Regions from separate parts of the Cedecea sp. NFIX57 genome, predicted to be linked through region 2. Evidence: predicted binding sites of a transcription regulator. Region 2 holds the regulator's gene; the other holds the start of a gene.
The links. Region 2 encodes PhoB, which activates phosphate uptake and scavenging genes when phosphate is short. Its sites were predicted from a motif close to CTGTCATAAAACTGNCNNAT; they were not measured.

Region 1 (14,712 bases), on a different contig from region 2:
CCTGTTGGGTCTGTAATTTGTACTGATAACCGGGGGCATCCAGCCCCCGGTTTTTTTATCTTTGACGGGAGGTTTCATGACGTTAACGGATGTCGTGCTGGTTGTGTTTATCGCGTTGCTGCTGGCTTTTGCCGTTTACGATGAGTTTGTGATGGACAAACTAAAGGGCAAAACCCTGCTCAAAATCCCCCTACTTCGCCGCAATCGCGTGGACAGCGCCATCTTTGTCTTTCTTGTCGGCATTCTTATCTACAACAACGTAACCTCGCACGGTACCCCGCTAACCACATGGTTATTATCTGCTCTGGCGCTAATGGCTATTTATATTTCCTGGTTCAGGCAGCCGAAGATCATCTTCAAAAGTCATGGTTTTTTCTTCGCCAATGTTTGGGTGGAATATAACCGCATTAAAGAAATGAATTTATCGGAAGATGGTGTGCTGGTGATGCAATTAGAACAGCGGCGCTTATTGATTCGCGTAAAGAATATTGATGACCTCGAAAAAATCTACAAATTAATGGTTTCAACTCAGTAAGTTACAATTATAGCAAAGTCTATATTTGTGGGTTGTTTTTCACCACCTGAAACATAGCCTTTGCTATTTCATAAGATTTGTACGGCTTTATTTTAACCTTTTCATTGCATATCTCATTAAAATGAAAATCGTTATCAATAAATAATGATAAAAATAGAATTCAAAGATTGTTTTAATTTAAAAAAATATGTTAAGGTTGCGCCCGTCGTTGGGGAGTAGCCGATTTCTGCCACAGACAGAAATGTACATGTCAACATACTCGTTATATCCGTTCCTGAGATTAACGTGGCATGTACGCCTCAGAGTTCTGAGTAGGCGAGACCATAGGCACGCGCCATCGTAAAGTTGGGGATGGTTTGCGTGTATATGGATATTCCCAACTGAGGCGTAAGAATGAATCTCTCCGCAACAATCCTGCTTGCTTTCGGCATGTCCATGGACGCCTTCGCCGCTTCCATCGGCAAAGGTGCCACCCTGCACAAACCTAAATTCTCAGAAGCACTCCGTACCGGTTTGATCTTTGGCGTCATTGAAGCCATTACCCCACTTATCGGCTGGGGCCTTGGCCTGTTGGCTAGCAAGGTTGTGCTGGAATGGAACCACTGGGTGGCTTTTATTCTGCTGGTGTTCCTCGGCGGGCGAATGGTGCTGGAAGGCTTCCGCGGGGCGACTCAGGAAGATGCGCCTAAAATTCATCGCCACGGTTTTTGGCTGCTGGTGACCACCGCGATTGCCACCAGTCTTGATGCAATGGCCGTGGGCGTTGGGCTTGCCTTCCTGCAGGTCAATATTATTCAGACTGCGTTAGCCATCGGCTGCGCAACTGCGATCATGTCTACGCTGGGGATGATGGTCGGCCGATTTATCGGACCCATGTTAGGTAAACGCGCCGAGATCCTCGGCGGTATCGTGCTGATAGGCATCGGCTGCCAGATTATGTACAGCCATTTCGCCCCTTTTAACTGATCAATCGCGCTGCCAGACTCGCACCACAAAGTCAGTTTCACAGCTAAACGCCGTTTCTCCTCTCAGCTCCTCCCAAACTTCAGGGCGAGCACGCCAGGCGAACGGCGTCATTTGCAGCAGGGCAACAGCTTCATCCCCGCGCAGGTTCATCATCCAGCCTGGTTGTAGCGTCCGTTGCAGCGTAAAGCCCGGCATAGCTTCAACCTCTTCACTGTGCAAAACAATATCCTGATAAATGAGCCCTTTTAGCTGCATCAAATGGCGTGGGCCAGGCGTGGCTGTCACCACCACACCGCCGCGCTTCACGATCCGTGCAAGCTCTTCAGCCTTACAGGGGGCAAAAATGCGCACAATCGAGTCCATGCTCTCATCGGCAAACGGCAGGCGGTGGCTGGATGCGACGCAAAATTTCACTTCCCGGTAGCGTTTAGCCGCGTAGCGAATAGCAACTTTTGAAACGTCCAGCCCCCAGGTCTCACCGCCCTGCTCAGCCACAACCGCTGCAAATCCCGCCGTGTAATACCCTTCCCCACAGCCAATATCCAGTAGCGCAGAGGGCGCTATCTCTTTTAACAACTGGCAAAGAGCATCGCGTAGTGGCTGATAATGTCCGGCATCAAGGAATGCCCGGCGAGCCTGCATCATTTCCGCGCTGTCACCCGGGTCTTTCGAACGTTTATGCTGAACGGGCAGCAAATTAACATAGCCTTCTTTGGCTATATCAAATTGATGCCCCTGAGGGCAGCGGTAGCTGTTCGCGCTGGCGCTAAGCACGGAATGGCAGAGTGGACAAAGCCAGGACATAGAAAACTCCGGAGGCAACAAAGGGCGCAAGTTTAGCGCCCCTTTTGCCAAACCGCTACATAGCGGCGCGGTCATTCTCCATTTTGTTCAGCACCATCATGCTGTTGTCTCCGGCAGGCAGCCCGTCCGGCTCAATATTTTCCAGACGTAAAACGTCACCCATGATTTGGCTGAATACCGGGGCAGAAACCGCACCGCCGTAGTACTTCCCGTTGGAAGGATCGTTAATCACCACCACCAGCGCATAGCGAGGATTACTGGCCGGCGCCACGCCAGCCGTGTAGGCAATGTACTGATCTATATATTTACCATCAGGGCCGATCTTTTTGGCAGTGCCAGTTTTCACCGCCACGCGGTAACCATGAACTGCGGCCTTAACGCCCCCGCCGCCAGGCAGCGCCACGCTTTCCATCATATGCTCCACTTCATGCACAATTTCTTCCGGCATAACTCTCGTCCCTTCCACCGGCGGGTCAACGCGCGTGATAGACAGGGGACGTGAAATACCAAAACTACCAATAGTGGCGTAAACATGAGCCAGCTGCAGCGGGGTCACCATCAGGCCATAGCCAAATGCGAAAGTGGCTCGATCCAGCTCTCCCCAGCGCTGGCGCACCGGCAACAGGCCGCGGCTTTCGCCCGTCAGGCCGATTGCAGTGGGGACGCCAAAGCCAAATCTATGATAAGTGTCCCAAATATTCTGAATCGGCATTGCCAGTGAAAGACGGGACACGCCGGTATCGCTCGATTTTTGCAGCACCCCGGTCAGGGTAAGCTGCGGATAGTACCCCACGTCACGGATGTGGTGCCCGTCGAGAGTAAACGGATGGGTATCAATAACGCTGTCAGGCCGGACAATCCCCTGTTGCAGCGCCGTCATGACTACCATAGGCTTCACCGTCGAACCGGGTTCGAAGGTGTCGCTTATCGCGCGGTTGCGGAAATCGTCGAGCCTGGCGTCATCACGGTTGTTCGGGTTAAAGGTTGGGTAGTTAGCCATTGCCAGGACTTCACCGGTCTGCACATCAATGACCACCGCGGCACCGGATTCTGCTTTGTTCCAGGACACAGCGTTGCTGAGCGCATCTTCCGTCACGGTTTGCAGTCGTTCATCGATGCTGAGCTGAATATTGTGTGCGGGGCTGGCAGCATTCTCGGTGATATTTTCCACCACATGACCGTAGCGATCTTTGCGTACCAGACGCTCACCCTCTTTGCCGGTAAGCTGCTGGTTAAAACTTTTTTCGATCCCCTCAATACCCTGATCGTCAATATTGGTGAACCCAATAAGGTTCGCCCCCACCCGACCTGCAGGATAAAAGCGGCGTGATTCATCCCGCAGCGCGATACCGGGAATATTCAGTTTGTCGATGTATTGCGCCTGTTGGGGATCCAACTGGCGAGCAAGGTAGATAAAACGGCCTCGCTCGTTGCTGTGAATACGCGTGGCAATCTCGCTCAAAGGGACATGCAGCGCAGAGGCCAGCGCCTGCCAGCGGCTGTTAACCAGTACGCCCCCCTTCTCCATAACCGTTTTCGGATCGGCCCACACCGCTTCGACCGGCACGCTGACCGCCAGCGGTTTTCCGTTGCGATCTTCGATCATCCCACGCGGCACCTCAATCGGTTCTTCGCGCAGGGAACGCATATCCTCCTGCTTAACCAGGTTATCCGGGGAGATAATTTGCAGCCAGGCAATACGTCCGAGCAGAAACACCAAACTCCCGGTGATGGCCACACACAGAAGCCCAAAACGCCACTGGATAAAATTACCGGTTAATACGGGGACACCCTTCTTCACAACTATTCCTTGCTCAGCCTAAGCGATTGAAAGATTTAACCAGATCCCCGGCATTTTGCCGGGAGAACAGTGCTAAAACCTTCGCAGCTTTGCAACAAGAGGCAACAAATGATTCAATTTGTTAATAGCTTGAAAAACAGTAGATTAGTGACAGAAATGAAAAAGCCCCGTCGAAACGGGGCTTTTATCTCAATTCGGCGTTATTCGCGCCTGAGCTCTAATCCAGAAGAATTAGATGGCAGTCACGTTAACTGCAGCAGGGCCTTTCTGGCCGTCCTGGATTTCGAATTCAACGTTCTGGCCTTCAGCCAGAGTTTTGAAGCCGTTACCCTGGATTGCAGAGAAGTGTACGAATACATCTTTGCTGCCGTCAGCTGGAGTAATGAAACCAAAACCTTTAGACTCGTTGAACCACTTAACTTGACCTTTAATCTTTGCCATTTTGCAAATTCCTTAGATTGTATTCTTCGCCCGCAGGCATAACTTAGATAAAACAGAGACATTACTGCATGAGGCACTAATATAAGGCTCGGCAGAGAAGCAGTATTCAACGACAACGTGTTTACTCAGGTCTTCTTTACTGAAAATGCCACACATAAACAGAACTGTACCTCGTTTAACCCAACGTGTTATCACACACAACGTAAACAATGGCAAGCCATTTTTAAGCATGTGTCGATCTGCCGCACAGATTCAGAAAATTACACGATTACCTTAAGAAAGTAACCCGCGTTTTTTGACGTATATTTTCATCAGAAAAAGTTGTCGCAACAGATTGTGTTTTAACAACATTCCGACAACGTCTGAACCTTAGCGTAAAGCGTACTTTTCGTCCAGACATCCGTACAATAAAATCCTTTTTGAAGGATATATCTTTATGATTTTTTATGCATATCTATGCACAAATCAACCTAAAGACAATCATCGTGACTGGTACACGGATTTCATCACTGTATTTTTTACGCCCAACAGAATAAAGCCTGTACAACAGGCCTGATATTCTGCACCAAAATAATGAAAGTTTAATGACATTGCCCCAGGACAAGGCAATAAAAACGTTTCGATGGAATTTAAAGCGTGATTATCGGGCGTTAATTTAGCCAAATAGAAATAAAGCCGTCATTACCGACATTAATAATTAATTCTTATTCTTCGTGAAGGGCAAACTTTGACCAATGCGCAGAGGTGAAAATATTTGGTCGTTTTCCCCCTGCTCATGCAAGGCCGCAAGCAACTCCTGCGGTGGCTTGTCGAGAGACTCATCGGCCAGCTCGAAAACGCCCCAGTGGATAGGAATTGTCACGGGTTTGCCGATCGCTTGCCATAACGTCACTGCCTGCTGGGGATCCATGTGGTGATCGCCCATAAACCAGCGAGGCTCGTAGGCACCAATGGGCAACGCGGCCATATCGAACGGCCCCAGGCGAGTCGCTATCTCGGCCAGCGACTCGGTGTAACCTGAATCACCGCTAAACCAAAAACGCAAAGCCCCCTGCTCCACAACCCAGCCGCACCAAAGCGAACGGTTACGATCCCAAAACGTTCGCATACTCCAGTGCCGGGCAGGTACGGCGGTGAAAACCATGCCGCACCAGTTAAAGCTTTGCCACCAGTCCAGCTCTGTGACCTGCTCAATCCCACGCTGGCTGAACCATGCTTTCAGGCCGAGGGGTACAAAAAAATGAACGTCGGGAAAACGCTTAATCAACCGACGGACTGTTTTTTTATCGAGATGGTCGTAATGGTTATGGGAAATGAGCACGGCATCCAGTCGAGGTAACTGGTTAATATCGAGTGGGACTTCAGTTCGCCGGGCAGGACCGGCAAAAGAAACCGGGGACGCGCGACGGGAAAATACTGGATCGGTCAGCAAAAAATGGCCATTAAGCCGCAACAACAGGCTGGCATGCCCCAGCCACCATACGCGGTCATCACTACCGCTCAGATCGGCCTGTTGCCACCAGCGTTCAATAAATGCGGAGTAACCTTGACCGGGAGGATGTGGAAGCTTTTGCGCTTTGCGCTCCTGCCGCCACTTTTGGACGTCACCAGGTTGCCGTATTGCAGGCTCTGTATTGCGAAACCCATCAGGCAGATGGTGGGATAATTGTGGATTGTACCAAGGGTTTTTCCAGCTCATCCCACCTCCAGCCAGATTAGCGTTCCGCTACCAGACGCACAAAGTCGTCGTCATTTTCTTCTTCAACCTTCGCAGCCGGTTTGTGTTCCGGCTCTGGTTCGTTCGCTTCACACAAGCGGCGCAGCAAGGCATTTTGACGCTTCTGTAAATCCACCAGTTCTTCGAGCAGTGCAATCTGTTCGTTTGCACGACTACTGGAACGATTGACAAAAAACCACAGAACAAGACCGACAATCAACGTCACCAGCGATATCGCCAGCGGCATGATAGTTAAAGCACTAAAACCCAATTCGTTCATCTTACCACCTCAAAAAAAACGCATTCTACACCTGAGGCAGAGAGAGAAAAATCACTACCAGGGGATAAATTTATTAATGGTACAAATGCCGCTGAAAAATTGCACATCCTGGTCGCACATCACATTTATCATTTGAGTCCATAGCAGCAGGCAGGTAACAGCAATCACCAAAACGATCACCCATCTGTACTTTCTCACTACATCGCCACCTCTTGACCATAGAATTTCGGTAATTTAACACTAACCAACTAAACCATGAGTAACGTTTCCTGCTTTTTCATTTCAGAATCATCAGATTGTGACGTCAATTTTTCAGAGTAGGGTTGATGCAGGATTAGATTGATGTTTGAGGTCAGTATGCGAGCGATTATTCGTACAATTATTGTTATTGCCATCATCTGGATTGGCCTGTTGCTTTCAGGCTATGGCGTTTTAGTGGGCAGCAAAGAAAATGCGGCGGGGCTTGGGCTGCAATGTAAATACCTGACGGCACGTAGTACCGTGACCGCGCAGTTTATTCACACCGATAGCGGGATTATTGGCCTGACCGATTGCCCGCTTCTACGTAAAGTCGACACGCCGATTGATAACGGTTAAAGCGACAAGGCCGCGTGTCTTGCGCGGCCTGATTTTACAAAATCAGAAAGGATAATGGTGGTAGCCCATCTGCTGGGATAACGTTCGTGCGGCCTGATGAAGAATACGGACGTATTCAGCCAGCCCTTCATCCGAGTAGCGGATCGTTGGAAATGAAATGCTCATGCCCGCGACGACAACGCCAAAACGGTCGAAAACGGGTACCGCGACACAGCGAATGCCCTCTTCCTGTTCCTCATTGTCTTCACCATACCCCTGCGCTCTCACCTGCTCAAGCACAGGGATAAGTGCTTCTGTACTGACGATAGTCCGTTCTGTGCTGCGAACATATTCAACATCCGAAAGAATGTCCAAAATTTCGTCGTGCGGCCGCCACGCAAGCAAAACCTTACCAATGGCAGTACTATACAACGGATTCCGTCGTCCGACACGCGAATACATACGCAAGTTATAAAGTGAATCTATTTTGTGGATATAGACAATGCTGCTTTCCTCAAACGCCCCCAGATGAATCGCTTCTTTGGTTCGTCGGGAAAGCTCGCGCATCTGAACATCCGCGCTGCGAATAAGGTCGATATTCTGTAATGCCCCGCTGCCCAGCTCGAAAAGCTTCAGCGTCAGGGCATATTTTTCCGACTCTTCTTCCTGTGACACATAACCGAGGGATTTCATTGTTTGCAGAAACCGATATACGGTGCTCTTGGACATCATGACGCGCTGCGACAGTTCGGTGATACCAATTTCTTTTTCTTCACCAAGTGCCTGTAGGATGCCAAAAACCTTTAGCACGGAAGAGACGGCATCGGGCTGCTTGTCGGGGTCTGAGAGAGCCATACATCACCTCGGGTATTCTTGTTTTATAAAAATTAGAACCGTTTTTTAGTATATTGATGCCCTATGATCGCCGCAATCAAAGCCTGCTGATTCGTTACAAATCTGCGGCATTGACAAGATTAATTGATGATAAAATCATTACCCTCCTAACGACTTCAGACAGCAAAATTTTAAATATGGATAAATCAGTGTCCGATGGCTTACCTACGCCTCAGCGTTACGGTGCCATTTTGACGATTGCGCTCGGGATCATGATGGCCGTGCTCGACGGCGCTATTGCTAATGTCGCCCTGCCTACGATTGCACACGATTTGAATGCCAGCCCTGCGGAATCTATTTGGGTGGTTAACGCTTATCAAATAGCCATTATTGTGTCGCTTTTATCGCTTTCGTTTCTCGGCGATATTTTTGGCTACCGCCGTATCTATCAGTGCGGTCTGGTCCTGTTTTGCCTGACCTCGCTATTTTGCGCCGTTTCTACCTCACTGCCGATGCTTACCTTTGCCCGTGTGCTGCAAGGCTTTGGCGGCGCAGCATTAATGAGCGTGAATACCGCCCTGATTCGTTTGATTTATCCTCAGCGTTTTCTGGGTCGTGGGATGGGCGTGAATTCATTTATTGTTGCCGTGTCCTCTGCCGCCGGCCCCACCGTTGCCGCTGCAATTCTTTCGGTAGCCTCGTGGCAATGGCTGTTTTTAATCAACGTGCCAATTGGCATTGTTTCGCTGATTCTGGCGCTGCGCTATTTACCGCCCAACCAGCAAAAATCCCAGGGTCAGCGTTTTGATATCCCGAGTGCGGTAATGAACGCCCTCACCTTCGGTCTGCTTATTTCAGCGATCGGTGGTTTTTCACAGGGCCAGTCGGGGTTCATCATTATCGGTGAACTGGTTGCGCTTGTCGTGATTGGCTATTTCTTCATCCGTCGCCAGCTTCGTTTACCGTTCCCTCTGCTCCCGGTCGACCTGCTGCGAATCCCAATTTTTTCGCTGTCTATCGGCACATCAATATGTTCGTTCGGCGCTCAAATGCTGGCGCTGGTTTCACTGCCCTTTTTCTTGCAAACCGTCCTGGGCCGCAGTGAGGTTGAAACCGGTCTGCTGTTAACGCCATGGCCACTGGCAACGATGGTGATGGCACCGCTGGCAGGCTATCTTATCGAACGTGTGCATGCAGGTCTGATGGGCGCCGTAGGGCTTTTAGTGATGGCCTGCGGCTTGTTTGCTTTGGCCATGCTCCCGCACGATCCGTCCGACCTGAATATTATCTGGCGTATGGTGCTGTGTGGGGCAGGATTCGGCCTCTTCCAGTCCCCGAATAACCACACCATTATCTCCTCTGCGCCCCGCCACCGCAGCGGTGGAGCAAGCGGTATGTTAGGGACTGCTCGCTTGCTCGGTCAAAGCTGCGGGGCCGCATTGGTCGCTCTAATGTTTAACGTGTTTGGTAACAGTGGGACGCATGCCTCGCTGATTCTTGCGGGCATATTTGCCACCATTGCCGCCGTCGTCAGTGGGCTGCGAATCTCGCAGCCCAGGGTACAGGCATAAAAAAAGCGTGCCGCCTGGGCACGCTTTTCATTTCTGAGTTACAACTACTTCAGGTATTCGCCGTTGCGCAGCGCTTCGATACGTTTGTCCAGCGGCGGGTGCGTCATGAACAATTCGCTCATTGACTTGGCCTTACCGTTGATGCAAAACGCCATCATGCTGCTGGCTTCCTGCGGCTCATAGCTGGTTTTCAGGCGCTGCAGCGCTGCAATCATCTTCTCGCGGCCCACAAGTTTCGCAGAACCCGCGTCGGCGTGGAATTCACGATGGCGTGAGAACCACATGGTGATAATGCTCGCCAGAATGCCAAACACCAGTTCCAGCACCGTTGCCACCGCAAAGTAAATCAGCGGGTTGCCGTTGCTGCTTTCGTTATCATCACGGTTCCCGGACAGGAAGCCAGAAGCCACCTGAGCGATGATGCGGGAGATAAAGATAACGAAGGTGTTCACTACGCCCTGAATCAGCGTCATGGTCACCATGTCACCATTGGCGATATGGCTGATTTCGTGCGCGATAACCGCTTCCGCTTCGTCACGACTCATGTTCTGCAGCAGACCTGTACTGACCGCAACCAGAGAGGCGTCACGGCGCGCTCCGGTGGCGAAAGCATTGATGTCTGGTGCATGATAAATCGCAACCTGCGGCATGGCGATGCCCGCCTGCTGTGACTGCCGACGCACGGTTTCCATTAACCAGTGCTCCGTTTCGTTACGAGGTTGCTCAATCACCTCACCGCCTACTGAACGTAATGCCATCCATTTTGACATCAGCAGGGAAATAAAAGAGCCGCCAAAGCCAAACAGCACCGCCATGATCATCAGACCCTGAACGCTGCTCGACTGGATCCCCGTCAGGCTTAGCACCAGCCCGAAAACGACCATTACCGCAAGGTTGGTCAACAGGAAAAGCCCGATACGCATCATAATTTTCTTTTTACCTCGGTTAAAAACACGCTCTTTGCGCTCCCACACATCGTAGGGGCGCGCCGCCTATTTTCAAGCATCAATCCCGCCCAAGTGATTAATAATACATAACTTTACATTTTGTATGCATTTATCTTACATCACTGAAGACAGGCAAAAAAATGGGCACCGCTTGGGTGCCCATCCGGGAGGTTACTTGGTCGCCGTCGGCTGCTCGGCAGGCCTGTCTTGCTCCATGCCGGCAAGATCGATGGCAATATGCACCGTCTCGTCAAGATACGGATCGGGCTCCTGGTAATCCTTCGGCAAATCGTCGAGTTTCTTAATCGGCGCTTTACCTTCCCGCTTGAAGCGATCGTTGATTCTGGCCAGGCGAGTCGCGTCGTCTTCCTGATTCTCTTTTTCACGCTGAGCGTAATTCAGAGAAACAACGTTCCGTTTTTCCTTCAGGGCATTGAAGCGAGCAATGTCCTTCATGATGTACTGGAACTCAGGGTCTTTGGCGATGCGATCCTGATGCAGCTTCAGTAACTCAGGTTCGAACGGCGTAAGATCGCCGGTTTTCACATAAGTCGCCGCGTTGATGCTGTCCCACGGCAACGCATTGTCTTCGAACTTCTCGCCGGTCTCAGTTTGTTCGGTCCCGGTTGGCATCATGATGTCCGGCGTCACACCTTTCCGCTGGGTACTGCCGCCGTTAATGCGGTAGAACTTCTGAATGGTGTACTGAACCGAACCCAGCGCAGGCCATTCCGGACGCAGCATCTGATCGTAAATGCGATTCAGCGAACGGTACTGCTGCACGGTGCCTTTCCCGAAGGTCGGTTCACCGACAATCAGCGCGCGACCATAGTCCTGCATCGCCGCCGCAAAGATTTCAGACGCCGAGGCGCTAAAGCGGTCAACCAGCACCACCAGCGGACCTTTGTAGTAGACCACGCCGTCGGTATCGCTATCTTCGCGGACTTTACCGTTGTTGTCGCGAACCTGAACCACCGGGCCACTAGGAATAAACAGACCGGACAGGGACACCGCTTCCGTCAGCGCACCGCCGCCGTTAGAACGCAGATCGATAATCACGCTCTTCACGTTCTGTTTTTCCAGCTTCTGCAGTTGAACCTTCACGTCATCCGTGAGGCCAACGTAGAAGCCAGGAATATCCAGCACGCCGACTTTGTCTTTGCCGACAGTCTTCACAGACATCTTGACCGCGCGGTCTTCGAGGCGAATACGTTCGCGAGTCAACGTCACGGTACGCGTTTTGGTGCCTTTGCCCGCAGGCAGGATTTCAAGGCGAACTTTGCTGCCTTTTGGCCCTTTAATCAGCGCGACAACGTCGTCCAGACGCCAGCCGATAACGTCAACCATCGGTTTACCCGTTTGGCCTACGCCAACAATACGATCGCCGACGGTAATAGCCTTGCTCTTCGCCGCCGGACCACCGGCAACCATGGAGTTGATCAGCGTATAATCATCATCCATTTGCAGCACCGCCCCGATGCCTTCTAAAGACAGGCTCATTTCGGTGTTGAACTGTTCGGTGCTGCGCGGGGAAAGATAGTTCGTATGTGGGTCAATCTCATGGGCAAACGCAGTCATCGCCAGCGAGAACACATCTTCACTGTTGCTTTGCGCCAGACGGCGGATCGCAAACTGATAGCGCTTGGTCAGAGTTTCACGAATTTCCTGCTCGGTTTTGCCGGTCAGCTTCAGGCTCAGCTCGTCGTATTTAACTTTCGCATCCCAGAGCTTATCCAGCTCATCGACGCTTGTTGGCCACGGCGCCTTGCTGCGATCCAGATTGATGGTGTCGTTACCGGTGAAATCCATCGGCTTCGCTAACACCTTCAAGGCATACTGATAGCGTTCAAAACGGCGCTTCTGACCCAGATTATAAAGGTCGTAAAACACATCGAGCTTACCGCTGCGCAACTCATCGCCAATCTGCCCTTTCTTCGCGGCAAACTGGGCGACGTCGCTGGCCAACAGCACGTTGTGGCTGTAATCCAACAAGTTCAGGTAGCGGTCAAAGATTTTTGCCGAGAAGTTGGCATCCAGATCGAACTGGCGGTAATGAGAACGCGTAAAACGCGAGGTCACGCGTTCACTCACCGTTGCGTGCTGAGCTTCTTCCTTTAACTGAGGAATTTGGTCAGCACGGGTAATGTTGTCCAGGGCCAGGGCGCTGCCTGCCACGAACAGCAGGCTGGCGATGGCCGTAAGCTTAAAGAGTTTGTTCATGCCTGAGTCAGGCCTCCGTTTCAGAACTGCAAGTGTTCTGCGCGTACGATCATTGCCATACCAGAAGTCAGCTGTACACGGACGCCATCTTTGGTAATTTCCAGTACGGTAGCATCCATTGCGTTGTTACCGGCTTTGACTTTTATGGCCTGTCCAACCTGCAGAGCAGCAATATCGGTCACCGGTGTACGACGCTCTTCACGAGGTGCCTTTGGTGCCGGTTTCTCAGCGCGAGGTTTACGCTCTGCCCCTTCTTTGCGACGCGGTGCTGCGGCCGGGCGAGGTTTGCGTTCGCGACGTGGAGCCTCTTCAGTGACGCCTGCGGCTGCAGCGGCTTCACGTTTCTTCGCCTGCTGCTCAGCACGCTGTGCCTGAACGCGGGCTTTGGCTTCATCCAACTGCTGGCGAGCATGTTCTACATGCTGTTCGTCCAGCTCACCGCAAGGGTTGCCATCGAGATCAACGCGAGTTGCGCCAGCTTTGATGCCGTACAGGTAACGCCAGCTTGACGTATAAAGACGCAATGCTGAACGAAGCTGCGTTTTGCTGAGGCTCATTTCGCCTTCAACACGAGAGACTAAATCCTGGAAGATACCAATCTTCAACGGACGAGCTTCACCTTCTGCGCTAAAACATTGAGGGAAACGCTCGGCCAAAAATGCGATAACTTCTTTACTGCTATTCAACTTAGGTTGATTTTCCATGAAATTTCCTGATTACAACGGAATTGCCAATAAGTCGCAGGCATGAACAGGCGACATTATAATGACGCCATCGCTAAATGCCACGTTATCCGTTGCTTATCATGCTATCGAGGGAAGAATTTTTTAAAATCAGTGCCGCTCAGCACGTCTGAAAGCTGCGAAATCAAGGTTTTTAAACCCATTTCGTCTTCTTCCGAAAAACGGCCATACTCGGTGCTGTCGATATCCAGGACGCCAATTGTCTGGCCGTCAACCGTCAGTGGCAGCACAATTTCCGAATTGCTGGCCGCATCGCAGGCAATATGCCCGTCGAAAGCATGCACATCTTCCACACGCTGAATCGTGCCTGTAGCAACGGCTGTGCCGCATACGCCCTTGCCGACAGGGATTCTTACGCAGGCAATTTTGCCCTGGAAGGGCCCCAGAACTAGCGTTTGGGCTTCGAGAAGGTAGAATCCTGCCCAGTTCACGCCATCAAGGCGCTCAAAGAGCAAAGCACTGGTGTTCGCCAGTGTTGCGAGGAAGCTGGTTTCACCTGCCATTAACGCACTAAAATCGCGATTCAGATCCGCGTAAAATTGTTCTTTGTTCATTAAATAACCGTTATGTTGTCTTGCTTTACTTTGTAGCATACTAAAATAAGCATTAAATGCACGGTGCCACAAGGTGTATCATTTTATGAATTACGATAGGCTAAATGCATTATTCAGATAACAACGCTCCCGGCTTACGACGCACAATGAAAATACACGCCATCAGTCAGGAATTGCCTCAGGCACGTTATCAGCGTTGTCCTCAATGCGATACCCTTTTCTCTCTGCCCCAGGTTAAATCGACACAAAGTGCCTATTGCCCCTGCTGTGATGCAAGGGTACATCATGGCCGTGACTGGTCATTGACGCGCCTGGGGGCAATGGCCGTGGCGATGCTGGTGCTTATGCCCGTCGCCTTTACCGATCCGCTACTGCGCATTTATCTGCTGGGATCGAGTATTGACGCCAACGTTATGCAGGGGATTTGGCAGATGGCAAGCCAGGGAGATGTGCTTACCGCCGCCGTCGTGCTCTTCTGTGTGATCGGCGCACCGGCCACGCTGGTCGCGGCTATTGCCTACCTCTGCTTTGGAAACATTCTCGGCATGAACCTTCGCCCGGTACTGCTGATGCTCGATAAGCTTAAAGAGTGGGTGATGCTGGATATTTATCTGGTGGGTATTGGCGTGGCCTGCATTAAAGTACGCGAGTACGCGTTCATACAACCCGGTCCTGGACTGATAGCCTTTATTGCCCTGGTCGTCTTGAGTCTGTTGACCATGA
Region 2 (14,712 bases):
TTCAGCTGCTTCATGGCCGCTTCCTGAATAAGGATCGTCTGCGTCATGTAGTAGGCGGCACCCGGCTGCTGGCTGAGGTGTTGCGCAATCCGCTGTTCGGCGGCCGCATCGCGGGTGGCACTTTGGCTTTCGGCCTGTTTCAGACGGTCAAAAAGCCCGTCAATAAGACGCTGCTCTTCAGATTGCATGGTTCATACCTCTGTCATGATGAAATCTTAAAACGAGTCTGGATCACATTCAGCGTAGGTGAAACGCCTTAATCGTAAAGCTAACCATAAATGTGTTACCGAATCTCAGATTAAGGGTTGTCATTGGCCTGGCGTTTAAAGTATTGTGGCGCAGTTAGCAGGTGGTGGATTTAGTTTACACTTGTTACGTATCAGTTAATGCCGTTATAGCTGGGTTTTGAGCGATAGATTTCATTTTTGTAATTATAAGTTTACACTTGTCGCGTACTAGTTTAATGGTATTATCGCACTCTGTTTTCCTGCTTTTGCCCCTTGTGGCCTCAGGCCCGCATTTCCGAGGATTATCTTTGATGACTCAACCCCTATTCTTAGTCGGCGCGCGCGGCTGTGGTAAGACGACCGTTGGTCACGCATTGGCGAGAAAGCTGGGTTACGCCTTTGTCGATACCGACAGTTTCCTGCTGAACCACACCGGCAAGAGCGTGGCGGAGATTGTGGCCGAAGAGGGCTGGGAAGGGTTTCGTGCTCGTGAATCCGATGCGCTGCAGCGCGTAACGGCTCCGGCGACGGTTGTGGCGACCGGTGGCGGGATGGTGCTGGCTGAGGGCAACCGCCAGTTTATGCAGGAAAATGGTATCCCGGTTTGGCTACATGCCCCGGCTCAGATTCTGGCTTCGCGCCTGAGCGCTTCTCCAGAAGAAGGGCAGCGCCCAACGCTGACCGGTAAAGGCATTACCGACGAAATTGTCGATGTTCTAGCCGCTCGCGAAGGGCTCTACCGGCAGGTTGCCCGTCATATTGTGGACGCTACCCGCTCTCCTGATGCGGTAGTGGAATCTATCCTCAGCGCATTACAAATGGCCCGCGCCAGTTAGCCTATACTTAACGCTCATCCATAAGAAATTAAGGACGAGCGATGGCCATTTCACCGCTTTCCTTCAAGATCCTGACGGGGCTTTTAAGGCGTACGCCATGCGTGCGACCTCCTTCATAAGAGAAACTTTTATCTCATTCATTTAGCTAAAATATATTCTATTAGAGATGTTGCTCAGTAGTTGATGTTTCGTTAAGGATTTCGATATCGCTCAGGTTGTATGCTGCAGATTGTGGCGATCAAAAAACGATCGACCCCGGCGAGTTATTTCATAGCGGATGTGGAGCAGTGCAGCGAAGAGGGTGGTAACTGAGTAATAGCGGAGCGAAGCATGAAACCAACTGTAGCCATTCTCACCGTCGGCAAAGTGTCAGTCAGTGAGGTTTTACCTTTTTTAACTGAACATATCTCTGAACAACAAATCTCCCAGGTCAGCCTGTTGGGCAATCTCTCTCCCGATGAGGTTCGCCGTCAGTTTTCCCCGTCACCCGGCGAAGAGACGCTGCTTACGCTGTTAGCGGATAACACCATTACGCCAGTCGGGCGGGACAAAATCTCCATTGCGATGCAGGGCATCATTGAACAGCTGGATAATCAAGGCTACGAAGTTATCCTGCTGATGAGCACGATGCCGCTGACGGGATTAAGCGCCCGCAATGCCATCCTGCTGGAGCCTGAGCGTATTATTCCGCCGCAGGTGGCGTCGATTGTGGATGGCCATCAGGTAGGGATCATTCTGCCGGTTGCCGACATGATTAAGTTCCAGGAGCTGAAATGGCGCAAGCTGACCCATCCGCCGCTTTACGCGCTCGCGAATCCGGTACACGGCAGCGAAGCCGAACTGCTGGAGGCTGGCAGAAAACTGATGACGGAAGGGGCGGATGTTCTGGTCCTCGACTGTCTTGGTTACCATCAAAAACACCGGGATTTACTGCAAAAGCAGCTGGATGTACCGGTGCTGTTATCCAACGTGCTGGTGGCTCGATTAGCCGCAGAATTGCTTATCTGAACGGAATTAACAATTTGCGTGACAGGCCGGAGAGTTCGCCTCTATAGTGGTTTTTTCACTAATGTCGATAAAGGGCCTGTCCATGCTTCAGAGTAACGAGTACTTCTCCGGGAAAGTAAAATCCATCGGTTTTACCAGCAGCAGCACTGGCCGTGCGAGCGTTGGGGTGATGGCGGAGGGGGAATACACCTTCGGGACCGCCCAGCCGGAAGAAATGACCGTAGTGAGCGGCGCTTTGCACGTTTTGCTGCCGGGGGAAACAGAGTGGAAAACCTATGCTGCGGGCGAAATTTTTAACGTTCCGGGCCACAGCGAGTTTCATCTGCAGGTAGCCGAGCCAACGTCCTACCTTTGCCGCTACCTGGCCGATAAATAACTGAGTTTCAGGCCCCTCGTTTCACCGCGAGGGGCTTTTTTATGCGTCAGCCACGGCAATTAGCGCTGTGCTTCCCCGCCGAGGGCTTCTACCAGGTTGGTAATCAGCGCCGACAGCTCGCCGGTCATCAGAATAAAATCGGCGTCGAAACGCCCGCCAAAATCTTCCCGGTCGATATCGTCGTTCTGCTCACGCAGGATATCAGCAAATTTCAGGCGCTTGACCGAGCCATCGTCCGCCAGCACGAACTGAATACGCTCCTGCCAGTCCAGCGCCAGCTTGGTGACCACTTTGCCGGTTTCAATGTGCGCGGCGATTTCATCGCACACCAGCTCTTGCTGCTTGCAGCGGATCACGCCGCCGCCTTCAAGGATCGCCTTGAGTTCAGCTTCGTCCATCAGCGCAAAGCCTGCCGGAACATCGCCTGAACGCACCCACTCGGTCAGCGTCAGTTCGATAGGGTTTTCCAGCGCCAGCGGGACCACCGGCAGAGAACCCAGGCTTTTACGCAGCAGGGCCAGCGTATCTTCCGCTTTTTTGGCGCTGGCGCAGTCAACCATGATCAGGCCGTTGACGGTGTCTATCCACATCATTGTCTGGCTAAAGCGGCTGAAAGCGCGCGGCAGCAGGGAGTGCAGCACTTCGTCTTTCAGGGAATCTTTCTCGGTCTTTTTCAGCTTGCGGGCCTGTTCCGCTTCCAGCTTATTGATTTTGGCTTCAAGAGCCTGTTTGATGACCGGAGCGGGCAGAATTTTTTCTTCTTTACGGGCGCAAATCACAATCTGGCCGTTGGCAACATGGGTTAATGCATCGCTGTGCGAGCCCATCGGCGACACCCAGCCGGTTTTGGCCATGTCCTGGCTGCCGCAAGGGGTGAAGGTGAAGGCGGCTAACTGTTTTTCCATTGCATCCGCCGTCAGCGTGATGTCACGGCTTAAACGGTAAACCATTAAATTTTTAAACCACAGCATGATTCTGTCCCAGGTTGTCAGTTAAACGCAGCGGGCATGATAACGAATTGACGGCCTCGTTTCATTGTCTTTGCTTGGCCTGCATTTTAGGTAGTTGATAATTATCACCAAATGAGGAAGTTCTTGTGCGCATAGGTATCGATCTCGGTGGGACTAAAACAGAAGTGATCGCGCTGGCAGACGACGGTAAACAGCTTTATCGCCACCGTTTGCCCACGCCTAAAAACGACTACCAGGCTACCATCAAAAACATTGTTGAGCTGGTGCGGCTGGCGGAAGAAGCCACGGGCGAGACCGGTACGGTAGGGCTTGGGATCCCGGGATCGATCTCCCCTTATACCCGGGTGGTGAAAAATGCGAACTCAACCTGGCTGAACGGGCAGCCGTTTGACAAGGATCTTAGCGTGGCGCTCAAGCGCGAAGTCAGGCTGGCGAACGATGCTAACTGCCTGGCGGTGTCGGAAGCTATCGATGGTGCTGCCGCAGGGGCGCCGATCGTCTTCGCGGTGATCATCGGCACCGGCTGCGGCGCGGGCGTGGCGATCAATGGCCGGAGCCTGATCGGTGGCAACGGCACCGCGGGCGAGTGGGGGCATAACCCGCTGCCTTGGATGGATGAAGACGAACTGCGTTTCCGGGAAGAAGTGCCGTGCTACTGCGGCAAGCAGGGCTGCATTGAGACTTTTATTTCAGGCACCGGTTTCGGCACGGACTACCAGCGCCTGAGCGGAAAAACGCTGAAAGGGCATGAGATCATCAGCCTGGCAGAACAGCAGGATCCGCTGGCGGAGCTGGCCATCAGCCGCTATGAGACACGCCTGGCGAAGTCGCTGGCGCATATCGTCAACATTCTGGATCCAGATGTGATCGTGCTGGGCGGCGGAATGAGCAACGTGGAGCGTTTATACCGGACGGTGCCGCAGCTGATTAAGCCGTGGGTGTTTGGCGGCGAGTGTGAAACGCCCATTCGCAAAGCGGTACACGGGGATTCCAGCGGCGTTCGCGGTGCGGCGTGGCTGTGGCCGATAGAGAAGTAAATCACCCCTCACCCCGACCCTCTCCCCATGGGGGAGAGGGAGAAAACAACAGGTCAGAATGGCAGACAATCTATTCCCTCTCCCTTCAAGGGAGAGGGTTAGGGTGAGGATCACTCCACTGCGAAAACCTTATCCAGCCGGCTGACACCTAACCCGTTAATCTTCTTCACTTTAATCTGCACCGGGATCCGTTCCTTCATCGCCTCAACGTGGCTGATCACGCCGATGGTTTTGCCGCTGGCGTTCAGCGTATCCAGCGCGTCGAGTGCGGTATCCAGCGTCTGCGCGTCCAGGGTGCCAAAACCTTCATCCAGGAACAGGGAATCAATGCGGGTTTTATGGCTGACCAGGTCGGATAACGCCAGTGCCAGCGCCAGGCTCACCAGGAAGCTTTCGCCCCCGGAAAGCGTGCGGGTGTCACGTACCGCATCGGCCTGCCATGTATCAACCACCTGTAATTCAAGCGCTTCGCTGTCTTTACGCTGCAGCAGGTAGCGCCCGTGCAGGCGATTGAGCTGATTGTTTGCCAGCCAGACGAGGTTATCCAGCGTCAGACCTTGCGCAAATTTACGGAATTTATCCCCTTCTTTGGAGCCGATAAGCGCGTTGAGATAGCCCCAGTCTTCCGCCTGCGCTTCACAGGCTTTTATTTCCTGCATCAGCGTTTGCTGGCGAACCCGGTTTTCCTCGTCGTGCCGCAGCTGCTGGGTAATTTGACCCTGTTGTGAAGCATTCTCGCGCAGCTGGAGGGCAAGCGCTGAAATTTGTGCCTCCAGTGCGCCAGGGGCTGTTTCTTCATGCAGATTTTCTGGCCGCGTCGATAAGTGCTGAGCCAGCGCATTTTCAACCTGTTCCAGCAGAGTGACCTGCTGCTGATGCTGGCGCTCCAGAAGCTGTTTACGCTGTTCCAGCTCAAGGCGTTCGGTTTCTTCCAGCAGGGCGCTGCGGAAATCGGCTTCATCGCTGAACTGGCTGGCAGAAAGCGCATTCCTGAACTGCGCCTGCGCCGCAGTACTTTCTTCTTCGCTTTGCTTCAGTTGCTGTTGCAGGGACTGGCGCTGCCCTTCAAGCTGGTTGCAATCGTTATGCAGCGCTTGCCAGTTTTGCAGCGCTGCCTGGTGCTCGTGTTCATTCAGCGGCAGTGGGCTGGAGCCATCGTCTGCAAGGGTTGAGAGCAACATATCGAGCGCGGAGAGCTGCTGGCGAAGCTGCGGCAGTTTCTCCTGCTGCTGCTGCCATTGCTGAGATTCTTTTTGGCGAGCCTCAAGCCAGGTTTGCTCTGCGCCCGGCTCAGGGCGCTGAAGACCGGCCTGCTCCAGCCCCGCTTGTAGCGAAGCGCGCTGTGCCACAAAATCTGCGAGCAGTTTTTCATGCTGCTGACTGTCGCGCTGGTATTGCGTCTCCAGCGCCTGCCGCTCGCCAAGCTGGCGCAGCTGCAGCTCGCGCTGTTCCTGCTCGTCAAGCCAGGCGCTGATATCGTCCTGAGGCGTTAAAGCGATGGCGAGTTCCGCGCACTGCTGCTGCCAGCGGGCTGAGAGTGCAGTTTCTTCTGCCTCAATGGCGCTGCTGGCCTGGGCCAGTTTTTCGCGTTGATGGCGCTGAGTATCAAGCTGACCTTTAAGGGCAAAGCCAAGCTCTGCGAGTTTAGCCACTTCTTGCTTAAGGGTGGCCAGGCGCTGTTGGTTCTCACCTGGTTCGAGAGCTTTATACGCCTCTACAGCCGGGTGTTGGGTTGAGCCGCAAAGCGGACACGGCGAATCAGGCTGCAAGCGTGCGCGCTCGGCTTCAAGACTCTGGATGCGCTTTTCCTGCTCAACGACTTTTTCCAGGTCCGCTTCGTGCTGGCGTTTGTCTTTGTACTGCTGGCGCTTTTGCCCCAGTTCAACGTCACGCCCTGCAATCTCTTTATCCAGTTCGATAAGCTCGCGCTGTTGCTCGGTTTTGTGTTTCTCCAGCGTGGCAAATTGTGGCTGCAAAGTGGCCAACAGCTGGCGTGCAGCCCGGGTTGCCTGCAGTCGCTGTAAGTGATCGCTCACTTCATCAGGAGAAAGGCTAAGCTTTGGCTCCGGCAGCGCCTGCAGCTTTTGCCGACTGACCTCGAGCGCCTGCTTTAGCTCAGTCAGCTGTTTTTCGTCGCGCTGTTGCTGCGTGAACGCCATGCGCCAGCCCGTCAGTTCGGCAGACCAAAGTCGATAGCGGTCATTCGCCGCGAGCCAGTCTTCGACCTGCTGAGCTTCATTCTTCAGACGCTGGGCCTGTTCGGCGGCCAGCATTCGGGTTTGCTGCCGGCGGATGGAAAGCTGCTGTAAGCGGGTATTCACTTTCTCCGCTGCCTCGCTGTTTTGCTTCAGCGACTGCTGCTTTTCCTGCAGCCGCTGCCAGTCAGGGCGAAGTTTTTCGGCAGGCAAGGCTTGGGTCAGTTTCGCCAGCATCGGCTCTGCGTCTTTGAGCGACTGATTGGCTGCGTTCAGCGCCTGCTGCTTTTGGGTTTTGTCGGCAGAAAGTCGGGCTAGCTGAGTGAGCCACTGCTGGTGTTGCTGCTGTTGTTGGAGCTCCCCGGACAGTTTTTTCTCTTCAACAGTGAGTACCTGCAAACTCTCGGCAAGCTGCTGTTGCTGCTCTGCGGTTAATAGCGCGACGCCAGAAGCCTGAGCCAGCAGGTTTTCAAGGCGGCTTTTGATTTGCTTATGATTTTCAAACACCGCGGCGGAAACGGTGCCGTAAATCTCCGTGCCGGTCAGCTCTTCAAGCAGCGAGGCGCGGTCGTTTGCGTCGGCGTTTAAAAAGGCGGCGAACTGCCCCTGGGAGAGCATCATCGAACGGGTGAAGCGGTCGTAGTCCAGGCCGGTGAGGAAGGCGATAATCTCCAGCTTGTCTTTGATTTTATCGGCGAGAATTTTGCCATCTTCGATTTGAGCCAGCTCCACGCGCGGTGCCTGGAGATTGCCGTTCGCCGCGTTGCGGGCGCGATTCTGGCTCCAGAAAGCGCGGTAGCCCGTGCCTTTTACCTCAAACTCGACTTCGGCCAGGCATTCTGCAGTGTCCCGGGTCATCAGGTCGTTTTGCGACTGCGACACGGTGTTGAGGCGCGGGGTCTTGTGGTACAGCGCCAGGCAAATGGCATCCAGCAGGGTGGTTTTGCCCGCGCCCGTGGGTCCGGTGATAGCAAACAGCCCGTTGCTGGCGAAAGGCTCCTGGGTGAAATCAATCTTCCACTCGCCTTTCAGGGAGTTGATGTTTTTTAACCTCAGGCTGAGGATCTTCATGCCTGTTCCTCCTGCTGGTGCAAATCTGAAAGGGTTTGGGCAAACAGCGTTCTTAGCCTGGCGGCGCGTTCCTCGCTGGTTTCTTCCTGACTCAGCCGGCGCTCAAAAACCTCTTCAACGCTTAACTCGCTCAGCGTCTCTTTATGCTGGCTGGCAATCACCCGTTCGCGCTGTTCGCGGCTGCGGCGCAGCAGAACGACTTCAACCGGTAAATCGTCGGTCAGCGCCTGTACCTGGCGCTGCATGTCGTGCAGATATTCGTCGGTGGCGATTTCGATATCCAGCCAGACGTTGGGTTCGGCAGGCGCGTTTCGCCACTGTTCAAGCTGCTGCTCGATTTCGCGCAGCGACCCTTTCACGATGGCCAGCGGCTGGCTGATGGGGACTTCCAGAGGCTCGACGCTGGTTAGCGCTCCGCCGTTGAATGTCACCAGAAAAACGGTTTTGGCTTTGCCGGTTTCATCGAAGCTCAGCGGAATCGGTGAGCCGCTGTAGCGAATATGCTCCGTGCCGCCAATTTTTTGCGCGCGATGAATATGCCCGAGCGCAATGTAGTCAGCGGGCGGGAAGTGCTGCGCCGGGAAAGCGTCCAGCGTGCCAATATAAATGTCACGCACCGCATCGGATTTCGTCACGCCCACCGTGGTCAGGTGCCCGGTGGCGATAATCGGTAGCGGCTGGTCACCGCGAAGCGCCACGGCGGCGGCATAACATTGCTGATAATGTTCGCTGATGGCTTCCATTAAAGAACGCTGTTTTTCATGGCCGGACAGCCCCGCCTGGCTGCTTTGAATATCGCGAGGGCGCAGGAAAGGAATAGGGCAGAGAATCGCCCCCGGCGTGCCGTCTTTTTGGTTGAGCACCAGCGCCTGTTCATCTTTGTTATGGCGAGCGCTGGCAATCACTCGGGTATTCAGGCAGGCCAGGAGTTCGCGGGATTCATTCAGGGTGGCTACGGAATCGTGATTCCCCGCCAGCACCACGAGCTGGCAGCCGGTGCCCTGTAGCTGCACGACAAAACGGTTATACATTTCACGGGCGTAGCTCGGCGGCGAGCCGGTATCAAAGATATCTCCCGCGACGAGGATCGCATCCACCTGATGTTCGACCGCGGCGTTTAACAGCCAGTCGAGAAAGGCCTGATGTTCAGAAGCCCGGCTTTTGGTATAGAAGTTTTGGCCGAGGTGCCAGTCTGATGTGTGGAGAATGCGCATAACCTGTCCCATGGCAAAGAGGCGAATTACCGATTATAAGCTATTGAGCTGGCAGCGTAACCGTCAGTAAAAATCCGTGGCTGTCATAATTCAAAAAGGTGAAATATCTGGCCGTCATCTTTTTCATAAATCTGTCACAAATCTGACGCATACTGGCGCACAATTAATAAGAGATGGTCTCTTTTCAACAGGGTAAATCATGGCGAGACGCATTTTAGTCGTAGAAGATGAAGCTCCGATTCGTGAAATGGTGAGCTTTGTGCTCGAGCAAAATGGCTTCCAGTCGGTAGAGGCGGAAGATTATGACAGCGCGGTTAACCTGCTGATTGAACCTTTCCCCGACCTGATCCTGCTGGACTGGATGCTGCCAGGCGGTTCCGGGATCCAGTTTATCAAGCACCTGAAGCGTGAAGCGCTGACCCGCGAAATCCCGGTGATGATGCTGACCGCGCGTGGCGAAGAAGAAGATCGCGTGCGTGGCCTTGAAGTCGGTGCCGATGATTACATCACTAAGCCGTTCTCGCCTAAAGAGCTGGTGGCGCGTATTAAAGCGGTGATGCGCCGTATTTCCCCGATGGCGGTGGAAGAAGTGATTGAGATGCAGGGGCTGAGCCTTGACCCGTCCTCACACCGCGTGATGACCGGCGAAGATCCGCTCGACATGGGGCCAACTGAATTTAAGCTGTTACACTTCTTTATGACCCACCCGGAGCGCGTTTACAGCCGTGAACAGCTGCTTAATAACGTGTGGGGAACGAACGTTTACGTTGAAGACCGTACCGTAGACGTGCATATTCGTCGCCTGCGTAAAGCGTTGGAAACAAGTGGTCATGACAAAATGGTGCAAACAGTTCGCGGCACGGGTTATCGTTTTTCAACCCGTTTTTAATATGCTGACAGGAGCGTGACGCGTGCTGGAACGGCTGTCATGGAAAAGGCTGGTACTGGAGCTGGTGCTCTGTTGTATGCCAGCGGCAATTCTCGGATTGATTTTTGGCCACCTGCCGTGGTTTTTACTGGCGGCAGTGACCGCCCTGCTAAGCTGGCATTTCTGGAATTTACTTCGTCTCTCCTGGTGGCTGTGGGTTGACCGCAGCATGACCCCGCCGCCCGGGCGGGGAAGCTGGGAACCTCTGCTCTACGGGCTGCACCAGATGCAGCTACGTAATAAAAAGCGCCGCAAAGAGTTAGGCAACCTGATCAAACGCTTCCGAAGCGGGGCAGAATCTCTGCCCGATGCGGTCGTGCTGACCACCGAAGAAGGCACCATTTTTTGGTGTAACGGCTTGGCACAGCTGCTGCTTGGCCTGCGCTGGCCGGACGACAGCGGCCAAAATATCCTCAACCTGCTGCGTTACCCTGAATTCTCGCAATACGTGGCGAAGCAGCAGTTTGGTCGCCCACTGACTCTGGTGCTGAACAATGGCCGTCATCTTGAGTTCCGCGTGATGCCTTACGCCGACGGGCAGTGGCTGATGGTGGCGCGTGACGTCACGCAGATGCACCAGCTTGAAGGCGCCCGCCGCAACTTCTTTGCCAACGTCAGCCATGAGCTACGCACGCCGCTGACCGTGTTGCAGGGGTATCTGGAGATGATGCAGGATCAGGCTCTGGAAGGGCCGCTGCGGGACAAAGCGCTGCATACCATGCGCGAGCAAACCTCTCGCATGGAAGGGCTGGTGAGGCAACTGCTTACGCTGTCGCGCATTGAAGCCGCCCCCACGCTGTCGATGAATGAGAAAATCGACGTGCCGCTGATGCTGCGCGTGGTTGAACGTGAAGCGCAGACGCTGAGCCAGCAGAAGCAAACGCTCACTTTTAACGTTGAGCCAGGGCTTCAGGTTTACGGCAACGAAGAACAGCTGCGTAGCGCGATCTCTAACCTGGTGTATAACGCGGTGAATCACACGCCAGCCGGGACACACATCACCGTCACCTGGCGCCGGCTGCCTCACGGCGTCGCGTTCAGCGTGAAGGATACCGGGCCGGGGATCTCCGCCGAGCACATTCCGCGCCTGACGGAGCGTTTCTACCGCGTAGACAAAGCGCGCTCCCGGCAGACCGGGGGCAGCGGGCTTGGGCTGGCTATCGTGAAGCATGCCCTTAGCCATCATGATGCGCGGCTTGATATCGAAAGCGTGCCGGGGCAGGGATCGACGTTTTCGTTCATTCTGCCCGAGCGCTTAATCGCCCATGAGTCAGCGGTGGCTGCACATTAATTCACCGCAGCCGTCAAGTTCGCTTTCCACAGGCCAGTTTTCTGGCCTTTTTGTTTGTATTTTCACCACTCGTTAAGTGATGAATATCGAATTGATGCTTTTTTGTCCGAATGATAAGCCATAACAAAAGCGTATAATCAACTTTATTCACTGCTTATGCGTATTTTTAAAGGATATATTTCTGGTTTCCCGATCCCTTCTTGTCTTCAAACGCTATAAGCGTTTTAATTGCCCCCCTGTTATTACCAGACCGACTGAAATTGCGTGGTAATTCGACTAACTATTCTTCGCCACCGATCCGGAGAAGCATATTCCGCTGTCGTTACCGGTAATAACCGCGTTTTTACCGAACGTTATTTGGACTGAACGTCGGTTTAAAAATTTGAGTATTTTCAACACCACACATCCACAGGCTGCTTTATTTTATGACCTATCATTTGAAATCTCGTGACATCATCGCTCTGGGCTTTATGACCTTTGCGCTGTTTGTGGGCGCGGGCAACATCATTTTCCCTCCTATGGTTGGCTTACAGGCTGGCGAGCACGTCTGGACGGCGGCGCTTGGCTTCCTGGTCACGGCGGTAGGTTTACCCGTTCTGACTATCGTGGCGATTGCCCGCGTGGGCGGCGGTATTGACAGCCTGAGCTCGCCGATTGGCCGCCGCGCCGGTATTTTGCTGGCGACAGTTTGTTACCTGGCCGTAGGGCCGCTGTTTGCCACGCCGCGTACCACTACCGTTTCCTTTGAAGTGGGGATTGCCCCGCTGACCGGCATGGGCGATATGCCGCTGTTTATCTACAGCCTGGTGTACTTCGCGCTGGTGATCGGGATTTCTCTTTATCCGGGTAAGCTGCTGGATACCGTGGGCCACGTGCTGGCACCGGTGAAAATCATCGCGCTGCTTATCCTGGCGGCCGGGGCGGTGTTGTGGCCAGCCGGTGGCCTGAGTACGGCGACTGAAGCCTATCAAAACGCGGCGTTTTCTAACGGCTTCGTGAACGGCTACCTGACGATGGATACGCTGGCGTCGCTGGTGTTCGGGATTGTTATCGTGAATGCCGCGCGCTCTCGCGGTGTGACCGAATCACGCCTGCTGACCCGCTACACTATCTGGGCTGGCCTGATTGCCGGTATCGGCTTGACGGTTATCTACCTGGCGCTGTTCCACCTCGGTTCCGACAGCGCGAATCTGGTCGACCAGAAAGCTAACGGCGCGGCAATCCTGCACGCTTATGTGGCACATACCTTTGGTGGAGCCGGTAGCTTCTTCCTGGCGGCGCTGATTTTCCTGGCCTGCCTGGTGACCGCCGTTGGCCTGACCTGTGCCTGCGCGGAGTTCTTTAGTCAGTATCTGCCGCTCTCTTACCGTTCGCTGGTGTTTATCCTGGGTCTGTTCTCGATGGTGGTGTCCAACCTGGGCCTGAGCCACCTGATTCAGATTTCGATCCCGGTACTGACGGCAATTTATCCGCCTTGTATTGCCCTGGTGGTGCTGAGTTTTACTCGTCCGTGGTGGAACAACTCCACCCGCGTTATTGCCCCGGCGATGCTGATAAGCCTGCTGTTTGGTATCATTGACGGCATTAAGGCATCGGCCATCAGCGACATGCTGCCTGGCTGGGCGGCGAAACTGCCGCTGGCGGATCAGGGACTTGCCTGGCTGCTGCCGACCGTTGCGATGGTGGTGATCACCGCCATCTGGGACAAAGCAGCAGGGCGCCAGGTCACCTCCGCCGCCCACTAAGTTTTTGATTGCTAAGTAACCACGGAGTCGTCCTCCGTGGTTTTTTTATTGTAAAGCGTGGTACTTGGATTCATGGAAAACACCAACAAGCTCAAGCGCGGTTTGAGCACCCGGCACATTCGATTTATGGCGCTGGGGTCGGCGATTGGCACAGGGCTGTTTTACGGTTCGGCGGACGCTATCAAAATGGCGGGGCCGAGCGTTTTGCTGGCGTATATCATCGGCGGCGTGGCGGCCTATATCATCATGCGCGCTCTGGGCGAAATGTCGGTGCACAACCCTGCGGCCAGCTCGTTTTCCCGCTATGCACAGGACAACCTTGGGCCGCTGGCAGGCTACATTACCGGCTGGACCTACTGCTTTGAGATTTTGATTGTTGCCATCGCTGACGTGACCGCGTTCGGCATCTACATGGGTATCTGGTTCCCGGCGGTGCCGCACTGGGTCTGGGTGCTTAGCGTGGTGCTGATTATCTGCGCCATTAACTTGATGAGCGTGAAGGTGTTCGGCGAGCTGGAGTTCTGGTTCTCGTTCTTTAAAGTAGCCACCATCATCATCATGATTATTGCCGGGATCGGCATTATTGTGTGGGGGATTGGCAACGGCGGCCAGGCGACCGGCATCCATAACCTGTGGAGCAACGGCGGCTTCTTCAGCAACGGCTGGCTGGGCATGATCATGTCCCTGCAGATGGTGATGTTTGCCTACGGCGGGATTGAGATTATTGGCATCACCGCAGGTGAAGCGAAAGAGCCGCAGAAATCCATTCCACGCGCCATTAACTCCGTGCCGCTGCGTATTCTGGTGTTCTACGTGGGGACGTTGTTCGTCATCATGTCCATCTATCCGTGGAACCAGGTGGGTACCGAAGGCAGTCCGTTTGTGATGACCTTCCAGCATATGGGCATCACCGCCGCGGCCGGTATTCTGAATTTTGTGGTTATCACGGCTTCGCTCTCGGCGATTAACAGCGATGTGTTTGGCGTGGGCCGCATGCTGCATGGCATGGCCGAGCAGGGTAGCGCGCCTAAAATCTTCGCTAAAACCTCCCGTAACGGTATTCCGTGGGTCACTGTTGTGGTGATGGCCTGCGCGCTGCTGCTGGCGGTGTACCTGAACTACATCATGCCGGAGAACGTCTTCCTGGTGATTGCGTCGCTGGCAACCTTCGCCACCGTTTGGGTGTGGATAATGATCCTGCTGTCGCAGATTGCCTTCCGCCGCCGCCTGTCGCCGGAAGAGGCGAAAGCGCTGAAATTCCCGATCCCTGGCGGCGTGGCGACGACCGTGGTGGGCCTGGTGTTCCTGGTGTTTATTATCGGGCTGATTGGCTACCACCCGGATACCCGTATTTCGCTGTACGTGGGCTGCGGCTGGATTGCGCTGCTGCTTATCGGCTGGGTTGTTAAGCGCCGGCTGAAGGCTCAGTCACTGCCGGTTTAGTGACTGATTCGGCTAGAACGTCGTGTCTGGTTTTTACCCTCACCCTAACCCTCTCCCTGGCAGGGAGAGGGGATAAATAGAGTTCTCCGCTGCTTCTTTTTCCTTTTGCCTGGAAGGGAGAGGGGATAAATAGCGTTCTCCTCACTCGTTTTTCCCCCTCGCCCCTCTGGGGAGAGGGTCGGGGTGAGGGGGCAAATATTCCCCGTCTCCACCCCTCCTGTCCTCCCCCAAATTAACCCGGAATGATGAGTGATAAAGCCTTATGCTGTGGCAAGGTGGCGTCATTTTTAAGCGATGGGAAAGTTACTATGTTGAATGCCTGGCACCTGCCGGTGGCACCGTTTATCCAGAAGCGGGAACGCAGCCTTGT

Region 1: kdgR (DNA-binding transcriptional regulator KdgR) is a predicted target of PhoB. The motif match lies at 8,067-8,086, and genes of this name have one in related genera.

The regions. Positions count from the first base shown of each region.
Region 1 covers NZ_FXAS01000002.1:221,818-236,529, forward strand. Annotated here, with positions in the region: gene B9Y90_RS02420 (PTS mannose transporter subunit IID) at 1-16, shown strand, start outside; gene B9Y90_RS02425 (DUF986 family protein) at 77-535, shown strand; yybP-ykoY riboswitch at 734-922, shown strand; gene mntP (manganese efflux pump MntP) at 929-1,501, shown strand; gene rlmA (23S rRNA (guanine(745)-N(1))-methyltransferase) at 1,502-2,305, opposite strand; gene ftsI (peptidoglycan glycosyltransferase FtsI) at 2,361-4,106, opposite strand; gene cspE (transcription antiterminator/RNA stability regulator CspE) at 4,338-4,547, opposite strand; gene B9Y90_RS02455 (DUF2627 domain-containing protein) at 4,560-4,703, opposite strand; gene B9Y90_RS02460 (MBL fold metallo-hydrolase) at 5,245-6,246, opposite strand; gene B9Y90_RS02465 (YebO family protein) at 6,263-6,544, opposite strand; gene mgrB (PhoP/PhoQ regulatory lipoprotein MgrB) at 6,599-6,742, opposite strand; gene B9Y90_RS02475 (YobH family protein) at 6,902-7,141, shown strand; gene kdgR (DNA-binding transcriptional regulator KdgR) at 7,184-7,975, opposite strand; gene B9Y90_RS02485 (MFS transporter) at 8,152-9,525, shown strand; gene htpX (protease HtpX) at 9,570-10,451, opposite strand; gene prc (carboxy terminal-processing peptidase) at 10,644-12,692, opposite strand; gene proQ (RNA chaperone ProQ) at 12,713-13,396, opposite strand; gene B9Y90_RS02505 (GAF domain-containing protein) at 13,501-13,989, opposite strand; gene yebS (membrane integrity lipid transport subunit YebS) at 14,136-14,712, shown strand, end outside.
Region 2 covers NZ_FXAS01000004.1:113,925-128,636, forward strand. Annotated here, with positions in the region: gene B9Y90_RS04445 (DUF2076 domain-containing protein) at 1-188, opposite strand, end outside; gene aroL (shikimate kinase AroL) at 539-1,063, shown strand; gene B9Y90_RS04455 (AroM family protein) at 1,394-2,071, shown strand; gene ppnP (pyrimidine/purine nucleoside phosphorylase) at 2,154-2,447, shown strand; gene rdgC (recombination-associated protein RdgC) at 2,507-3,418, opposite strand; gene mak (fructokinase) at 3,544-4,455, shown strand; gene sbcC (exonuclease subunit SbcC) at 4,566-7,721, opposite strand; gene sbcD (exonuclease subunit SbcD) at 7,718-8,935, opposite strand; gene phoB (phosphate response regulator transcription factor PhoB) at 9,135-9,824, shown strand; gene phoR (phosphate regulon sensor histidine kinase PhoR) at 9,847-11,154, shown strand; gene brnQ (branched-chain amino acid transporter carrier protein BrnQ) at 11,580-12,899, shown strand; gene proY (proline-specific permease ProY) at 12,972-14,342, shown strand; gene malZ (maltodextrin glucosidase) at 14,651-14,712, shown strand, end outside.